Regions from separate parts of the Halobacillus sp. Marseille-Q1614 genome, predicted to be linked through region 2. Evidence: a T-box and tRNA genes for the amino acid it is inferred to sense, from the RefSeq annotation. Region 2 holds a T-box; the other holds one or more tRNA genes.
What was found. A T-box is a leader RNA that pairs with one kind of tRNA and senses whether it is charged. The one in region 2 lies ahead of leuS (leucine--tRNA ligase), so its partner is inferred to be a tRNA-Leu.
Positions count from the first base shown of each region.

Region 1: it has a tRNA-Leu gene. The T-box ahead of leuS (leucine--tRNA ligase) is inferred to sense a tRNA for this amino acid. The anticodon was not compared.

Region 1 covers NZ_CADDWH010000001.1:2,843,155-2,852,019, forward strand. Annotated here, with positions in the region: gene thiL (thiamine-phosphate kinase) at 1-794, opposite strand, end outside; tRNA gene HUS26_RS14090 (tRNA-Asp) at 918-994, opposite strand; tRNA gene HUS26_RS14095 (tRNA-Met) at 1,058-1,134, opposite strand; rRNA gene rrf (5S ribosomal RNA) at 1,185-1,298, opposite strand; rRNA gene HUS26_RS14105 (23S ribosomal RNA) at 1,400-4,321, opposite strand; rRNA gene HUS26_RS14110 (16S ribosomal RNA) at 4,491-6,059, opposite strand; tRNA gene HUS26_RS14115 (tRNA-Ile) at 6,180-6,256, opposite strand; tRNA gene HUS26_RS14120 (tRNA-Gly) at 6,281-6,354, opposite strand; tRNA gene HUS26_RS14125 (tRNA-Pro) at 6,406-6,482, opposite strand; tRNA gene HUS26_RS14130 (tRNA-Arg) at 6,491-6,567, opposite strand; tRNA gene HUS26_RS14135 (tRNA-Leu) at 6,639-6,722, opposite strand; tRNA gene HUS26_RS14140 (tRNA-Leu) at 6,760-6,841, opposite strand; tRNA gene HUS26_RS14145 (tRNA-Lys) at 6,849-6,924, opposite strand; tRNA gene HUS26_RS14150 (tRNA-Gln) at 7,041-7,115, opposite strand; tRNA gene HUS26_RS14155 (tRNA-Asp) at 7,122-7,198, opposite strand; tRNA gene HUS26_RS14160 (tRNA-Glu) at 7,224-7,295, opposite strand; tRNA gene HUS26_RS14165 (tRNA-Ser) at 7,314-7,404, opposite strand; tRNA gene HUS26_RS14170 (tRNA-Asn) at 7,409-7,483, opposite strand; gene HUS26_RS14175 (SprT family protein) at 7,651-8,097, opposite strand; gene cmpA (cortex morphogenetic protein CmpA) at 8,175-8,285, shown strand; gene HUS26_RS14185 (Tex family protein) at 8,325-8,865, opposite strand, start outside.
Region 2 covers NZ_CADDWH010000001.1:656,518-665,382, reverse strand. Annotated here, with positions in the region: rRNA gene HUS26_RS03255 (16S ribosomal RNA) at 1-1,418, opposite strand, end outside; gene HUS26_RS03250 (rhodanese-like domain-containing protein) at 1,777-2,112, opposite strand; gene HUS26_RS03245 (rhodanese-like domain-containing protein) at 2,131-2,442, opposite strand; gene leuS (leucine--tRNA ligase) at 2,571-4,985, opposite strand; T-box leader at 5,038-5,252, opposite strand; gene HUS26_RS03235 (class I SAM-dependent methyltransferase) at 5,612-6,184, shown strand; gene HUS26_RS03230 (tetraprenyl-beta-curcumene synthase family protein) at 6,179-7,222, opposite strand; gene HUS26_RS03225 (alpha/beta hydrolase) at 7,276-8,046, opposite strand; gene HUS26_RS03220 (gamma carbonic anhydrase family protein) at 8,108-8,620, shown strand; gene metK (methionine adenosyltransferase) at 8,675-8,865, opposite strand, start outside.

The DNA of each region.
Region 1 (8,865 bases), 2.2 Mb from region 2:
GATACCGTCCCTAATAGTTCAAAGTCTTCCCCTCCAGCCAAAATCCAATCTTCATAATGATAGGGGAAAAGTTCCTGACTTTCTTTAGCGTATGGGAGTTTGGCAAAATCAAGATGAAGATCCACCCGGGCTTCTTCAGCAATTTCATTCGATTCACTGGCGATTCCGTCACTGACATCATTTAAGCTGACCCGCGGCAATTCTTCCAGCCTTTTAGCAAAACGTATCCTTGGATCCGGGGTGCGATGACGCCTGATAAGATACTCACTGGGCTTCTCTTTTAATAGACATTCAAGGCCTGCTCGTGCGTCACCTAATGTACCTGTAACAAACACAATGTCACCTTCACGCGCATCTCTTCGGTATCGGGCTTTGCCTTTAGCCGTAAACCCAATCACCGTAACAGAAACACACAGCTCTTTGCCAGACACCGTATCACCGCCGATTAAATCCATCCGGTACTCATTAGCTAAACTCATCATGCCCCGGTAGAGCTCCTGCAATTCCTCTTCACTCCAATGAGGAGGCACAACTAATGAAACTAAGTAATATGCCGGAGTACTGCCCATCGCCGCTAAATCACTTAAATTAGCAGCCAGGGCGCGGTATCCAACGTGGTAAGGATCCATCGTTTTTTTAGAAAAATGCACATCCTCTACCATTGTATCAACAGCTGTAACAATATCCTGTGACGTCTGTCGAAAAACGGCCGCATCATCGCTGATCCCTTTAATCAAAGAAGACTGGCGATAGGTGCGAGGCTGAATTGAATCGATAAAAGAAAACTCGTCCATAGGTTATGGCCCCCTCCGTGAACATCATTCACTCTCTCCATTATAGCAAGGACGGGCCTTAAATTAAATTTGTGCATAACAAAAGCCTTAGGAAAACCCTAAGGCTGGAAATTTAAATGAAAATGGCGGTCCGGACGGGACTCGAACCCGCGACCTCCTGCGTGACAGGCAGGCATTCTAACCAACTGAACTACCGGACCATTTTTTTATTTAAACAAAAAAATTTTTCAACTATACAAGTTGAATCACAGTTAAAAATAATTTGGTTGCGGGGGCAGGATTTGAACCTGCGACCTCCGGGTTATGAGCCCGACGAGCTACCGAACTGCTCTACCCCGCGATAATGTGGGTAAACTACTATTTAGTTCCCATAAAATTAAATTGTAAAAGACGAGGCAGCGTCCTACTCTCACGGGGATATACCCGACTACCATCGGCGCTGAAGAGCTTAACTGCTGTGTTCGGCATGGGAACAGGTGTGACCTCTTCGCTATCGCCACCTCATCTATTATATGGAGGTAAACCCTCAAAACTGGATAAGACTGATTGGAATCAAACCGTCATAATTTGTAGCTGCAACGCCTAGGCGTTTTCGCTTTTCTTTTAAAGTTAAATCATCGATTGATTAGTATCCGTCAGCTCCACGTGTCACCACGCGTCCACCTCGGACCTATCGACCTCATCGTCTCTGAGGAATCTTACTAACTTATTGTTAGGGGAAATCTCATCTCAAGGGGGGCTTCATGCTTAGATGCTTTCAGCACTTATCCCGTCCACACGTAGCTACCCAGCGATGCTCCTGGCGGAACAACTGGTACACCAGCGGTGTGTCCATCCCGGTCCTCTCGTACTAAGGACAGCTCCTTTCAGATTTCCAACGCCCACGACGGATAGGGACCGAACTGTCTCACGACGTTCTGAACCCAGCTCGCGTACCGCTTTAATGGGCGAACAGCCCAACCCTTGGGACCGACTACAGCCCCAGGATGCGATGAGCCGACATCGAGGTGCCAAACCTCCCCGTCGATGTGGACTCTTGGGGGAGATAAGCCTGTTATCCCCGGGGTAGCTTTTATCCGTTGAGCGACGGCCCTTCCATACGGTACCGCCGGATCACTAAGCCCGACTTTCGTCCCTGCTCTACTGGTAGGTCTCGCAGTCACGCACCCTTGTGCCTGTACACTCTGCGAATGATTTCCACCCATGCCGAGGGAACCTTTGGGCGCCTCCGTGACTCCTTGGGAGGCGACCGCCCCAGTCAAACTGCCCGCCTGACACTGTCTCCGGGCCGGATCACTGTCCTGGGTTAGAATGGCCGTACAGCCAGGGTGGTATCCCACCAGCGCCTCCACCGAAGCTAGCGCTCCGGCTTCTCAGGCTCCCACCTATCCTGTACAAGCTGTACCAACATTCAATATCAGGCTACAGTAAAGCTCCACGGGGTCTTTCCGTCCTGTCGCGGGTAATGCGCATCTTCACGCATAGTATAATTTCACCGGGTCTCTCGTTGAGACAGTGCCCAAGTCGTTGCACCTTTCGTGCGGGTCGGAACTTACCCGACAAGGAATTTCGCTACCTTAGGACCGTTATAGTTACGGCCGCCGTTTACTGGGGCTTCGGTTCAACGCTTCGCTAAAAGCTAACGCATCCCCTTAACCTTCCAGCACCGGGCAGGTGTCAGCCCCTATACTTCGCCTTACGGCTTCGCAGAGACCTGTGTTTTTGGTAAACAGTCGCTTGGGCCTTTTCACTGCGGCTCCTCGGCAGAGGAGCACCCCTTCTCCCGAAGTTACGGGGTCATTTTGCCGAGTTCCTTAACGAGAGTTCTCCCGCTCACCTTAGGATTCTCTCCTCGCCTACCTGTGTTGGTTTGCGGTACGGGCGCCTCTTTCCTCACTAGAGGATTTTCTTGGCAGTGTGAAGTCCGGAGCTTCGGTACTTTATTTCCCTCCCCATCACAGCTTGACGTTGCCGGACGGATTTGCCTATCCGACCGTCTTGCTGCTTGGACGCACTCTTCCAATCGTGCGCACTCCTTATCCTCCTGCGTCCCCCCGTCGTTCAAACGGAAAGGAGGCGGTACAGGAATATCCACCTGTTGTCCATCGCCTACGCCTTTCGGCCTCGGCTTAGGTCCCGACTAACCCTGAGAGGACGAGCCTTCCTCAGGAAACCTTAGGCTTTCGGTGAAAGAGATTCTCACTCTTTTTTCGCTACTCATACCGGCATTCTCACTTCTAAGCGCTCCACCAGTCCTTACGGTCTGACTTCGCCGCCCTTAGAACGCTCTCCTACCACTGATCCATCAGGATCAATCCGCAGCTTCGGTGGTGTGTTTAGCCCCGGTATATTTTCGGCGCGGAGTCACTCGACCAGTGAGCTATTACGCACTCTTTCAATGATGGCTGCTTCTAAGCCAACATCCTGGTTGTCTAAGCAACTCCACATCCTTTTCCACTTAACACACACTTAGGGACCTTAGCTGGCGGTCTGGGCTGTTCCCCTCTCGACCATGAACCTTATCACCCATGGTCTGACTCCCAGAACAAAGTCATTGGCATTCGGAGTTTGACTGAATTCGGTAACCCGGTAGGGGCCCCTCGTCCAATCAGTGCTCTACCTCCAAGACTTTCTATTCTGAGGCTAGCCCTAAAGCTATTTCGGAGAGAACCAGCTATCTCCGTGTTCGATTGGCATTTCACCCCTACCCACACCTCATCCCCGCAATTTTCAACTTGCGTGGGTTCGGGCCTCCAGTCAGTGTTACCTGACCTTCACCCTGGACATGGGTAGATCACACGGTTTCGGGTCTACGACCGCATACTCAAATCGCCCTATTCAGACTCGCTTTCGCTGCGGCTCCGCTTCTCATCAGCTTAACCTTGCATACGGTCGTAACTCGCCGGTTCATTCTACAAAAGGCACGCCGTCACCCATGAATGGGCTCCGACTACTTGTAGGCACACGGTTTCAGGTTCTCTTTCACTCCCCTTCCGGGGTGCTTTTCACCTTTCCCTCACGGTACTGGTTCGCTATCGGTCACTAGGGAGTATTTAGCCTTGGGAGATGGTCCTCCCGGATTCCGACGGAATTCCTCGTGTTCCGCCGTACTCAGGATACACTCCGGAGGAGAAAGGATGTCGAGTACAGGGCTGTTACCCTCTATGGCGGATCTTTCCAGATCACTTCGTCTATCCTCTCTCTTGGTAACTCCAAAGGAGTGTCCTACAACCCCAGAAAGCAAGCTTTCTGGTTTGGGCTGATTCCGTTTCGCTCGCCGCTACTTGGGAAATCGCGTTTGCTTTCTCTTCCTCCGGGTAATGAGATGTTTCAGTTCCCCGGGTCTGCCTTCCATAACCTATGTATTCAGTTATGGATACTGTTCCATTACGAACAGCGGGTTTCCCCATTCGGAGATCCTGGGATCAAAGCTTACTTACAGCTCCCCCAGGCATTTCGGTGTTAGTCCCGTCCTTCATCGGCTCCTAGTGCCAAGGCATCCACCGTGCGCCCTTATTCACTTAACTTTTAAATCGTCGTGAAAAGACGTTTCTTACTTTGGTTTGATGTCTTGTCAAATCTTATCCAGTTTTCAAGGTTCACATTGAGAAGATCCTTTGATCTCTCAAAACTGAACAACCAACCATGTACGTCCTCCGAAGGAGACGGCTAAAAAGCCGTTCCTTTTATCCTTAGAAAGGAGGTGATCCAGCCGCACCTTCCGATACGGCTACCTTGTTACGACTTCACCCCAATCATTGGCCCCACCTTCGGCGGCTGGCTCCATAAAGGTTACCTCACCGACTTCGGGTGTTGCCAACTCTCGTGGTGTGACGGGCGGTGTGTACAAGGCCCGGGAACGTATTCACCGCGGCATTCTGATCCGCGATTACTAGCGATTCCGGCTTCATGCAGGCGAGTTGCAGCCTGCAATCCGAACTGAGAATGGTTTTATGGGATTTGCTACACCTCGCGGCTTCGCTGCCCTTTGTACCATCCATTGTAGCACGTGTGTAGCCCAGGTCATAAGGGGCATGATGATTTGACGTCATCCCCGCCTTCCTCCGGTTTGTCACCGGCAGTCACCTTAGAGTGCCCAACTCAATGCTGGCAACTAAGATTAGGGGTTGCGCTCGTTGCGGGACTTAACCCAACATCTCACGACACGAGCTGACGACAACCATGCACCACCTGTCACTTGGTCCCCGAAGGGAAGACCCTATCTCTAGGGTGGTCCAAGGATGTCAAGACCTGGTAAGGTTCTTCGCGTTGCTTCGAATTAAACCACATGCTCCACCGCTTGTGCGGGCCCCCGTCAATTCCTTTGAGTTTCAGCCTTGCGGCCGTACTCCCCAGGCGGAGTGCTTAATGCGTTAACTTCAGCACTAAGGGGTGGAAGCCCCCTAACACCTAGCACTCATCGTTTACGGCGTGGACTACCAGGGTATCTAATCCTGTTTGCTACCCACGCTTTCGCACCTCAGCGTCAGAAACAGACCAGAGAGTCGCCTTCGCCACTGGTGTTCCTCCACATATCTACGCATTTCACCGCTACACGTGGAATTCCACTCTCCTCTTCTGTCCTCAAGTTCCCCAGTTTCCAATGACCCTCCACGGTTGAGCCGTGGGCTTTCACATCAGACTTAAGGAACCGCCTGCGCGCGCTTTACGCCCAATAATTCCGGACAACGCTTGCCCCCTACGTATTACCGCGGCTGCTGGCACGTAGTTAGCCGGGGCTTTCTCGCGAGGTACCGTCAAGGTACCGCTCTATTCGCACGGTACTTGTTCTTCCCTCGCAACAGAACTTTACGATCCGAAGACCTTCATCGTTCACGCGGCGTTGCTCCGTCAGACTTTCGTCCATTGCGGAAGATTCCCTACTGCTGCCTCCCGTAGGAGTCTGGGCCGTGTCTCAGTCCCAGTGTGGCCGATCACCCTCTCAGGTCGGCTACGCATCGTCGCCTTGGTGAGCCGTTACCTCACCAACTAGCTAATGCGCCGCGGGCCCATCTGTAAGCGATAGCTCAGAAAGCCATCTTTTACTCTTCCCTCATGCGAGGGAGGAGATTACCCGGCATTAGCCCCGGTTTCCCGGGGTTATTCCGGTCTTACAGGCAGGTTGCCCACGTGTTACTCACCCGTCCGCCGCTCATTCCACTAACGTCACCCCCGAAGGGGATCAGTTAGCTTCCTGCGCTCGACTTGCATGTATTAGGCACGCCGCCAGCGTTCGTCCTGAGCCAGGATCAAACTCTCCATAAAAGTAGTTTGACTTGCTCATTTGCACACCGAATGTGCTTGTTTGAATTCTCTCTATATAATAGAAAGAATAAATTGACGTACTGGTTGGTTCGTTCAGTTTTCAAAGATCAAAATGCTTAATGGTGGGCCTGAGTGGACTCGAACCACCGACCTCACGCTTATCAGGCGTGCGCTCTAACCAGCTGAGCTACAGGCCCCAAATGGCATTCAACAGCTTATAATGGAGCGGGTGAAGGGAATCGAACCCTCATCATCAGCTTGGAAGGCTGAGGTTTTACCACTAAACTACACCCGCAATATTAAATTAAGTGATAAGTAGATTTCCAGCGTTATGATAGAACTCTCATGGTCGGGAAGACAGGATTCGAACCTGCGACCCCTTGGTCCCAAACCAAGTGCTCTACCAAGCTGAGCTACTTCCCGTAAGTAAATGGCGCGCCCGAGAGGAGTCGAACCCCTAACCTTCTGATCCGTAGTCAGACGCTCTATCCAATTGAGCTACGGGCGCCTTTTGAAGCGACATATTCTAATATATCATGCTCCAGCTTGAATTGCAATACTTTTTTTGAAAAAGCTTAGTGCGGCCGAGAGGACTTGAACCTCCACGGGGTTGCCCCCACTAGGCCCTCAACCTAGCGCGTCTGCCGATTCCGCCACGACCGCTAATTGATCAAGCAATTTGCAAAAGCTAATTACTAAGTGCGGGTGGAGGGACTTGAACCCCCACGCCGTGAAGCACTAGATCCTAAATCTAGCGTGTCTGCCAATTCCACCACACCCGCAAGAAAATGGTGAGCCATGGAGGGCTCGAACCTCCGACCCTCTGATTAAAAGTCAGATGCTCTACCAACTGAGCTAATGGCTCTTAATAAAAGAAATAATTTCGTAACAGCTTGAGAATATTTAGTTATGCTTTGTTTGAAGCACAAGGAATATCATATAACTTCTCAAAAGGTTTGTCAACCCTTTTCACACACAAAATGGCTGGGCCAGCTGGATTCGAACCAGCGCATGACGGTACCAAAAACCGTTGCCTTACCGCTTGGCTATGGCCCAACTAAATGGCGGTCCGGACGGGACTCGAACCCGCGACCTCCTGCGTGACAGGCAGGCATTCTAACCAACTGAACTACCGGACCCGGACCTGAAGTGTATGTATGAAAGTGACCCGTACGGGATTCGAACCCGTGTTACCGCCGTGAAAGGGCGGTGTCTTAACCGCTTGACCAACGGGCCGTTTAGAACAATAAAAAATGGCGGAGAAGGAGGGATTTGAACCCTCGCGCCGCTTGCGCGACCTACACCCTTAGCAGGGGCGCCTCTTCAGCCACTTGAGTACTTCTCCGTAATGGCTCCACAGGTAGGATTTGAACCTACGACCGATCGGTTAACAGCCGATTGCTCTACCACTGAGCTACTGTGGAATAAATTTCAAACTGACAATGTCAGCGACGTTATATATAATATAACATTTATAGGCTTGTGTCAATATTATTTTTTATGTAATTTAAAGCAGCTTGTCTGCTCTTCACTCCCCTTTGTTCAGGGCTTATTTAATTTAACATGGACTACATATTTCGTCAATGGATTTTTACTGTTTTTTTAACTTTCCTCTACATTTTCCGCAAACATAGCGGGACGTATCGATCTTCCTCTTCCTTCTATAGCTTTGTCCGCAGTCTGTGCATTTATATATGAGTGTTTTATCCAGATCAGAAGGCAGCGGTTTACAGTACCGCGGCGACCCTGTTTTTTTCAGCAGTTCTTTAAAAGATTGATCCCCATGCGAAAAGCCTTTTCCTTCTATATGAAGATGATAATGACAGAGTTCATGCTTTATGATGCCCTGGAATTCCTCTTCGCCCAGCTCTTTTAAATATTTTCCGTTGAGCTCGATAACTCGTTTAGAAGGAATATACCGTCCGCCTGTTGTGCGAAGTCTGGGGTTAATGGTTACACGATCAATAAATGGCTTCCCAAAAAAATCGAGGGATATCTGGTTTGTCCATTCATGCAGCTGCTTTTCTGACATCGTCATGGTGACACATCCTTCTTCTTTTACGCATAACTTATTATAAATGGGATGATTCCTAATTTCAAAGGGAGGAGATTTCTGTGCCTCGTTGGTTACAGAAGCAAATGTCCAATGCATTTTTAAATAAGGATAAGTATCAGATTAAAATGTTAAATCAGTGCTGGTATTTTTACCGACGTCGTTTAAAATAAAAAAGCCCGGAAGACGTGGTGTCTCCCAGGCAGGTATGATTATTTGTTCACCATAGTCAGCGCGATCCGCTGTTTTTGGGCGTCTACATTATCCACCCATACGGTGACGACATCACCGACGGATACGACGTCCATTGGGTGCTTAACGAACTTATTGGAAAGCTTGGAAATGTGAACGAGCCCATCCTGTTTTACGCCGATATCCACAAATACTCCAAAATCGACAACATTTCGAACGGTCCCCTCTAATTCCATTCCCTGCTCTAAGTCTTCCATCGATAATACATTTGTTTTTAACAATGGCTTCGGCAGGTCATCCCTTGGGTCACGGCCTGGTTCGGCCAGTGCCTTTACAATATCCTTCAAGGTAGGCTCTCCTGTTCCAAGCTTTTCAGCCATCTCTGATAAATTGAGTCCTGACAGCTTTTCCCTGACCTCTTGATTTCCTAAATCGCTTGGGGAAGCATTGATTTCTTTTAGTAATGAGTAAGCGGCTTTATAAGATTCCGGGTGGATCGATGTTTTATCCAACGGCTCTTCTCCTTCTAATACACGAAGGAAACCGATACTCTGCTCAAAC
Region 2 (8,865 bases):
CAAGGCCCGGGAACGTATTCACCGCGGCATTCTGATCCGCGATTACTAGCGATTCCGGCTTCATGCAGGCGAGTTGCAGCCTGCAATCCGAACTGAGAATGGTTTTATGGGATTTGCTACACCTCGCGGCTTCGCTGCCCTTTGTACCATCCATTGTAGCACGTGTGTAGCCCAGGTCATAAGGGGCATGATGATTTGACGTCATCCCCGCCTTCCTCCGGTTTGTCACCGGCAGTCACCTTAGAGTGCCCAACTCAATGCTGGCAACTAAGATTAGGGGTTGCGCTCGTTGCGGGACTTAACCCAACATCTCACGACACGAGCTGACGACAACCATGCACCACCTGTCACTTGGTCCCCGAAGGGAAGACCCTATCTCTAGGGTGGTCCAAGGATGTCAAGACCTGGTAAGGTTCTTCGCGTTGCTTCGAATTAAACCACATGCTCCACCGCTTGTGCGGGCCCCCGTCAATTCCTTTGAGTTTCAGCCTTGCGGCCGTACTCCCCAGGCGGAGTGCTTAATGCGTTAACTTCAGCACTAAGGGGTGGAAGCCCCCTAACACCTAGCACTCATCGTTTACGGCGTGGACTACCAGGGTATCTAATCCTGTTTGCTACCCACGCTTTCGCACCTCAGCGTCAGAAACAGACCAGAGAGTCGCCTTCGCCACTGGTGTTCCTCCACATATCTACGCATTTCACCGCTACACGTGGAATTCCACTCTCCTCTTCTGTCCTCAAGTTCCCCAGTTTCCAATGACCCTCCACGGTTGAGCCGTGGGCTTTCACATCAGACTTAAGGAACCGCCTGCGCGCGCTTTACGCCCAATAATTCCGGACAACGCTTGCCCCCTACGTATTACCGCGGCTGCTGGCACGTAGTTAGCCGGGGCTTTCTCGCGAGGTACCGTCAAGGTACCGCTCTATTCGCACGGTACTTGTTCTTCCCTCGCAACAGAACTTTACGATCCGAAGACCTTCATCGTTCACGCGGCGTTGCTCCGTCAGACTTTCGTCCATTGCGGAAGATTCCCTACTGCTGCCTCCCGTAGGAGTCTGGGCCGTGTCTCAGTCCCAGTGTGGCCGATCACCCTCTCAGGTCGGCTACGCATCGTCGCCTTGGTGAGCCGTTACCTCACCAACTAGCTAATGCGCCGCGGGCCCATCTGTAAGCGATAGCTCAGAAAGCCATCTTTTACTCTTCCCTCATGCGAGGGAGGAGATTACCCGGCATTAGCCCCGGTTTCCCGGGGTTATTCCGGTCTTACAGGCAGGTTGCCCACGTGTTACTCACCCGTCCGCCGCTCATTCCACTAACGTCACCCCCGAAGGGGATCAGTTAGCTTCCTGCGCTCGACTTGCATGTATTAGGCACGCCGCCAGCGTTCGTCCTGAGCCAGGATCAAACTCTCCATAAAAGTAGTTTGACTTGCTCATTTGCACACCGAATGTGCTTGTTTGAATTCTCTCTATATAATAGAAAGAATAAATTGACGTACTGGTTGGTTCGTTCAGTTTTCAAAGATCAAATTGATAACAACTGCCTTGCGACAGTAAATAAATTCTAGCATAATTCGTGCGAATATGTCAATAAGATTAATAGATTTTTTGAATCTTTTATGACAATTAGATTGAAGCCGCTTTTGAAAAGTCAGCAACGTTATTAATATTACCAGCCTTAATGATTTAAGTCAACACTTTTTTATAAGTATTGATATTTTTAAATAGATCCATTTACAGAGCCTATAAAAAAGAATCAGCTTTTAAAAAGCTGATTCAAACGGCCTTAATATAATATACCGACTTGCCGCGTTTCCTCTTGATCATACGCGCTGCCAGCCGGGCCCCTCTTTTGTTATCTGTAACTAAAAGGATTTTTTTTGGACAATTAAATTTTCCTTTTAAAGCGCGGGGCAAATAATCCAGTGGTATATTTTCTGCTCCCGGATAAGGGGATCGATAAGCTGAAATATAGTCCCTAATATCGATGACACAAAAATCATCCGTTAATTGAGACTGTTCATCCACAGGTATTAAATTCTGCTTTTGATATACAGTTTTTGAAAAAAGAACTATAAAACCAATAACTAAAAGGATGGTCAATTCTAGCATTCCAGCGACTCCTCTAATTTAAAGTACAACTTCACCCTTCCAATCCAGCATTCCGCCTTTAAGGTTATTTACGTTATGAATACCCTTGGATTTCAGATACTCAGAAGCATTCATACTTCTTTTCCCTGAACGGCAGACCATCACATATTCTTCTTCAGGGTTTAGGCTGTCAGCAGCTTCAGGAATTCGGCCAAGCGGAATATGCGTCGCTGTTGGAATCATCCCTTGAGCTACTTCTTCATCTTCTCTCACATCTATAATCTTAAGGTCTTTATTTTCGTCTAACGCTTTCTGTAATTGCTCTGGAGTCATTACTTTTATTTCGCTCATTTAAAAATCTCCTCCTAATATAGGATTACTACGGTTAATTTTAATAAATTTCATGGGGGAGTCAAGAAATTGGCTTTGAAAAAGCCATCCTCACTAATAAAGAGGATGGCTTTTAAAGATTAGTGAAACTAATTAGCAACAATATTGACTAGTTTTCCAGGAACGGCGATTACTTTGCGGACCGTTTTTCCTTCGAGCCACTCTTGAACGCTTGGGTTCTCAAGAGCCGCTTTCTCTAAGTCTTCTTTTGAAGCATCCGGGTTCACCATCATTTTAGCTCTGACTTTACCCATGACCTGCACGACAATTTCGACTTCATCTTCTACCAGCTTAGACTCATCGTATGTCGGCCAAGTTTCGTAAGTGACGCTCTCTTCATGGCCTAATTGCTCCCACAGTTCTTCTGCAAGGTGTGGAGCCACAGGGGAAAGCAGTTTAACAAAACCTTCTACATAGGCTTTTGGCAGTTCATTGGCCTTATATCCTTCATTAATAAATACCATCATTTGAGAAATTCCTGTATTAAATCTGAGTTCTTCAAAGTTTTCCGTTACTTTTTGCACGGTTTGATGATACGTCTTCTCAAGTGTTTTATCATTGCTGTTTTCTACAATAGCACCGGACGGCTTGCCGTCTGTTACAAACAGACGCCATACTCGGTCAAGGAATCTTCTAGCTCCGTCGAGCCCGTTCGTTGACCAGGCGATAGAGGCTTCAAGAGGTCCCATGAACATTTCATACAAACGAAGAGTGTCGGCTCCATGAGTAAATACAATATCATCAGGGTTTACAACATTTCCTTTTGACTTACTCATTTTTTCATTGCCTTCTCCTAGAATCATGCCCTGGTTAAACAACTTTTGGAACGGCTCTTTTGTCGGAACTACTCTCGCATCGTAAAGGACCTTGTGCCAGAACCGTGCGTATAGAAGGTGAAGAACCGCATGTTCTGCTCCTCCAATATATACGTCAATCGGCAGCCATTTCTTCAGTTTATCGAAATCTGCAAAGGCTTCGTCATTGTGCGGATCAATATAACGAAGAAAATACCAGCAGCTTCCGGCCCACTGCGGCATCGTATTTGTTTCGCGGCGGCCTTTCAATCCAGTTTCAGGATCTGTGACATTTACCCATTCATCAATATTAGCTAAAGGAGATTCTCCTGTACCTGATGGTTTAATTTCCGTTGTTTTTGGAAGGGTAACAGGCAGTTCTTCCTCTGGTACCGCAGAGATCGAACCGTCTTCCCAGTGAATAATAGGAATTGGCTCTCCCCAGTATCTCTGGCGGCTGAACAGCCAGTCGCGCAGACGATACGTAGTTTTTCTCGTGCCTTTATTATTCTCTTCGAGCCACTTAATAGACTTTTCAATCGCTTCCTCTTTATCCAGTCCGTTCAGAATTCCTGAATTGATATGTTTGCCATCCCCTGTGTAAGCTTCTTCATCTACGTCTCCGCCTTCAAGGACGGCGATAATCGGCAAATCATATTTTGTGGCAAATTCGTAGTCGCGTTCATCATGGGCAGGAACAGCCATAATTGCTCCGCTTCCATATCCCATTAATACGTAATCAGCGACCCAGATCGGCAATTTATTTCCATCGATAGGGTTAATCGCATAAGATCCAGTAAATACACCTGTTTTATCTTTCGCTAAATCAGTTCGTTCAAGCTCACTCTTATTCTTTGCAGATTCTACGTACAGGTTCACTTCTTCTTTATGCTCATCCGTAACTATCTCACTTACTAAAGGATGCTCAGGAGACAGTACCGCATAAGTTGCACCGTATAAAGTGTCCGGGCGAGTAGTGAACACATCGAAGGAGGCGTGATGATGGGCTACATCAAAATTAATCTCAGCTCCTTCTGATTTACCAATCCAGTTGCGCTGCATATCTTTAATGCTCTCTGGCCAGTCCAGATCTTCTAAGTCTTCAAGCAGACGATCAGCATAAGCTGTAATCTTAAGCATCCACTGTTTCATCGGACGGCGCTCTACCGGGTGGCCGCCTCGTTCACTTTTACCATCAATAACTTCCTCGTTTGCTAACACTGTACCCAGAGCCGGGCACCAGTTCACAGGAACTTCATCAATATAAGCAAGGCCTTTTTCGTAAAGCTTTAAAAAGATCCACTGTGTCCATTTATAGTAGTTAGGATCGGTTGTATTCACTTCTCGATCCCAATCATAAGAGAAGCCAAGCTCCTGAATCTGTCTCTTAAAAGTACTGATATTCTGTGCTGTAAATTCTGCCGGGTCATTCCCTGTATCAAGAGCATACTGTTCAGCCGGAAGACCAAAAGCATCCCATCCGATCGGGTGAAGAACTTCATATCCCTGCATTCTCTTCATACGGGATAAAATATCTGTCGCTGTATAGCCTTCCGGGTGACCGACATGAAGTCCTGCCCCTGAAGGATAAGGAAACATATCTAATGCATAAAATTTCTCTTTATGAGAATCCGAGTTTGTTTTAAATGTTTCGTTTTGCAGCCAATAGGACTGCCATTTCTTTTCAATTTTCTTATGATCAAAAGCCATTGAAATTCCTCCTACTTCGAATAATAAAAAAAGCCACTCATCCCTAATAAAACTCAGGGACGAGAGACTTCTCCCGCGGTACCACCCAAATTAGCGCACTAAGACGCTCACTTAGAATGGATAACGGCCATTTACCGGAGGAAGCTATTTTAAAAATCACTTCCCCGACATCCAAGGTGAGTTCATATAAGGACAAGGACCGCTTTCACCAACCGCGGACTCTCTATATCTTGCACTCCTATTACTATTCCTTTTCAACGTCATTACATATCTACTCGTAATCTTAATGAAAGCCCCGGCCTTTGTCAAGCAATGGAAAAAGATGTTTATTCAAAACGAGGAAAAGGTAATTTAGTATATATCTTAATTCTAAGGAGGTCTAGTAGTCTTGAAGAAACCCATTCGAAAAACTGCCAGTGCGAAGGCTTCCTCTTATAAGACGAAGAAGACCCCAAAAAGAACCATCCAATCTGCGAAAAGTAATTATTTAAAAAGGTAAGGATATATTAAGAAGAAAAAAACCGCATAATAATGTGCGGTTTTCTTATGGGCAGACTTTTAGAATTGATTACATTCATGCTAAACTAACTTAGCCTGAATCATATTTTAAAGGAGCACTATTATAAATGAAACTAAAAAGAGTTATTCCTTTTGCACATGAACTTATGAAACTTTCCCTTGAAGAGGGTGACATAGCAATTGACGGCACTTGCGGCAATGGGCACGACACGGCTCTGCTTGGAAAGCTCGTCGGCAGCAGCGGCCATGTCTATGGATACGATGTTCAAAAGCAAGCCATTGATAACACGAACAATAAGCTGGAAAAACTAAATTTAAAAGATCGTGTTTCGCTTATTCATGACAGCCACCATAAAATAGAAGAAACAATTCCTAAAGAGCATCTTGAAAAATTAAAAGCTGCTATCTTTAACCTCGGATACCTGCCGGGCAGTGACAAAAAGGTGGTTACCAGCTCAGATGAGACGATAAGCGCCGTCTCTGCTATCCTTGAACACCTTCTTCCCGGCGGTATTGTTGTTTTAGTGGTTTATCACGGCCACCCAGGGGGAGCAGAAGAAAAAGAAGCAGTTCTTCAATATGCAGAAAGCTTAGAGCAAAAGAATTATCAGGTCATGCAATACGGGTTCATCAACCAAAAGAACAACCCGCCTTTCATCATTGCTATTGAAAAACTATAAGGCAGCTTTTATTCCTCTCAACCGATTGTACATTTTTGTATTTAAATAGAAGAACGTCGCTTTCTTGCCGCTAGCTTTAAGCATCGATCGTACAAAGCTTTTCGCATGCTGCATCGCCTTTACTTTACGATCGGCTAAATACATCCCGACTAACCCTTCATGAACCATCTCGTGAAACCCGCGATGAGGAAGGGACTGAATGGAGTGATTGGTCTGCTTTACAAAATAGACCAATCGCTCCTTCATCATTTCTTCATGATCATAATATGAGCAGAAGTTTAAATCTCCTTCTTCTTTATCCTCTTCCTGATCAATATAGTAATCCAGCAAAATATGGAGCCCCTGCATATATGGGAAATAGCTTTCCTCTATTCTTTGGGCCAATGATTCCTCCATCTCTCCCCCAAGTGCGTACGATACGAGGCAGAAGATCCCCAGCGTAGAGCCAGTACAGGCAGAAAATTCATACCACTTAAGGTTTGAGCACATGTCCTGATGAGTTTCAAACCAGCTCATTAACCGAGGAAGCCTCTCTTCTTCTTTTACATGCTTATGTACTTGAAGATCATTGTAAAGATAACCAAGCTTCGTCGTGTATTTTTCGGTGACTGCATAAGCCTCTGATTGCCGTAATACGTCTTGGCACGTTTTCACTAAATCCTGGAGGTAGTCCCCGTCGTTTTTTTCTTCACGAAAAGCATAATAATCCTTCAGCTCATTAGATGGAGTTAAGGCATCCGTCATTGATTGATGCAGCTGCCGAAAGTCCTGCGGATCCATGGACGTACTTCGGTCACAAAGATTATCTAAATAATCACTGATTGTCTGGTAGGCTACTATAAAACGAACCGCTTCACCTAGGTTCTCTCCAGCCAGCAAAGCATACACCCCTCCGCCTTCACAGTGAAAGGTTTTAGAATCTATACTGGCTAAGGCCTGCATACGAAGCTCCAGATCAGGAATACATTCCGCTTTTTTCTTCCAATAATTCAGCTCATGATGCACCCGTGGAAAAATGTCTTTATACACTTTAACCATTAATGGCACTGCACGTGTTGGAATCCTTACAGACACGACAATCTCTCCTTTACCTATTTCCTGCTGGACAATTGCTGTTCCATAAAATTAAGCATATACAAATAAGCCTGCTCCCATTCACCTTCATTAAAAAGCTCGTGATAAAATAAAGGCCACTCTTTATACATTTTTTCTTCCGTTTTTATTAAATGAAACCATTCATACGTTTTCTGTGCATCTACTATCACATCTTTCCCCGCCTGCATTACCAATAAAGGCAAGCCTGGAAAGCTGCCGGCATGCTTAAACGCTAACTGAATAGCTTTCTGAAATTCCCGGTACCACCTAACGGACACCTTTTTGAGCATGAGTTCATCTGTTTGATAGCTTTCAATAACCTCAGGATTATTTGTCACCATCTCCGGCTTTACAGGTGATGATACGAGCAGACCCGGACACACTTTGTTTAAAACTCTACCTGCAATCTCCATAGGTTTTGAAGCTCTCTGCCCGAGTCCAAGTGCCGGAGAAGACAAAATAACCCCATCCAGATGAGGCTGCAATTTTTGCATGAACCTTATAACAATCAAACCGCCCATGCTGTGGCCTAGTACAAATAAGGGGATTTCATCTTCAGCTTCATTTATCCATTCCATAACTTTATGTAGATAATCATCAAAAGACTTGATGTGTCCTCTTTTCCCTTCTGACTCGCCCTGACCCGGCAGATCGCCAGTAATCACACGATAACCGTCCTGCTCCAGTCTTTCGATCACATGAGAGTAGCGCTTTGAATGTTCAAAAGCGCCATGAACAATAATAACCGTTGCTTTTGGACGCAACATTTAATCGTTCCCCCTGCCATTTGCTATACTAAAACTACCTATTATTATAAGGGGGATATCGATGATTTGCGAATATAATGGAAAATTCCCGCAAATTGATTCTTCTGTATTTGTTGCAGAGGATGCTGTCATTACGGGAGAAGTAAGTATTGATGAAGAATCAAGCATATGGTTTAAAACCGTCATTCGGGGAGACGTGGCCCCTGTAAGAATCGGACGCCAGGTGAACATACAGGATTTAAGCATGCTGCACCAGAGCCCGAACCGCCCGCTGATTATTGAAGATGGAGTAACGGTCGGCCATCAGGTGACCCTGCATTCCGCCCATATAAAAAAGAATGCGCTTATTGGAATGGGTTCTTTAATACTAGACGGAGCTGAAATTGGAGAACAGGCGTTTATCGGAGCGGGAAGCCTTGTACCTCCTGGTAAAAAGATCCCTCCGCGCACCCTTGCGTTAGGCCGGCCCGCCAAAGTTGTAAGAGAGTTAACAGCAGAAGATTACAAAGAGCTGGACCGAATCAGGAAATCTTATGTAGAAAAAGGACAAGCTTATAAAAAACTTCAGAGCTAAATAAAAAGCCGTTACCCTTTATTCGGGTAACGGCTTTTCTTCTTTTCGCGGACTCTAGTTAAGGCCTAAGCGATCTTTTAACTGCTCCGCTTTATCTGTTCTTTCCCAAGGGAACTCTACATCTGTACGTCCGAAATGGCCGTAAGCAGCAGTTTGGCGGTAGATCGGACGGCGAAGATCAAGCATTTTAATAATGCCGGCTGGACGAAGATCGAACAGTTCACGTACAACTTCTACCAGCTTCT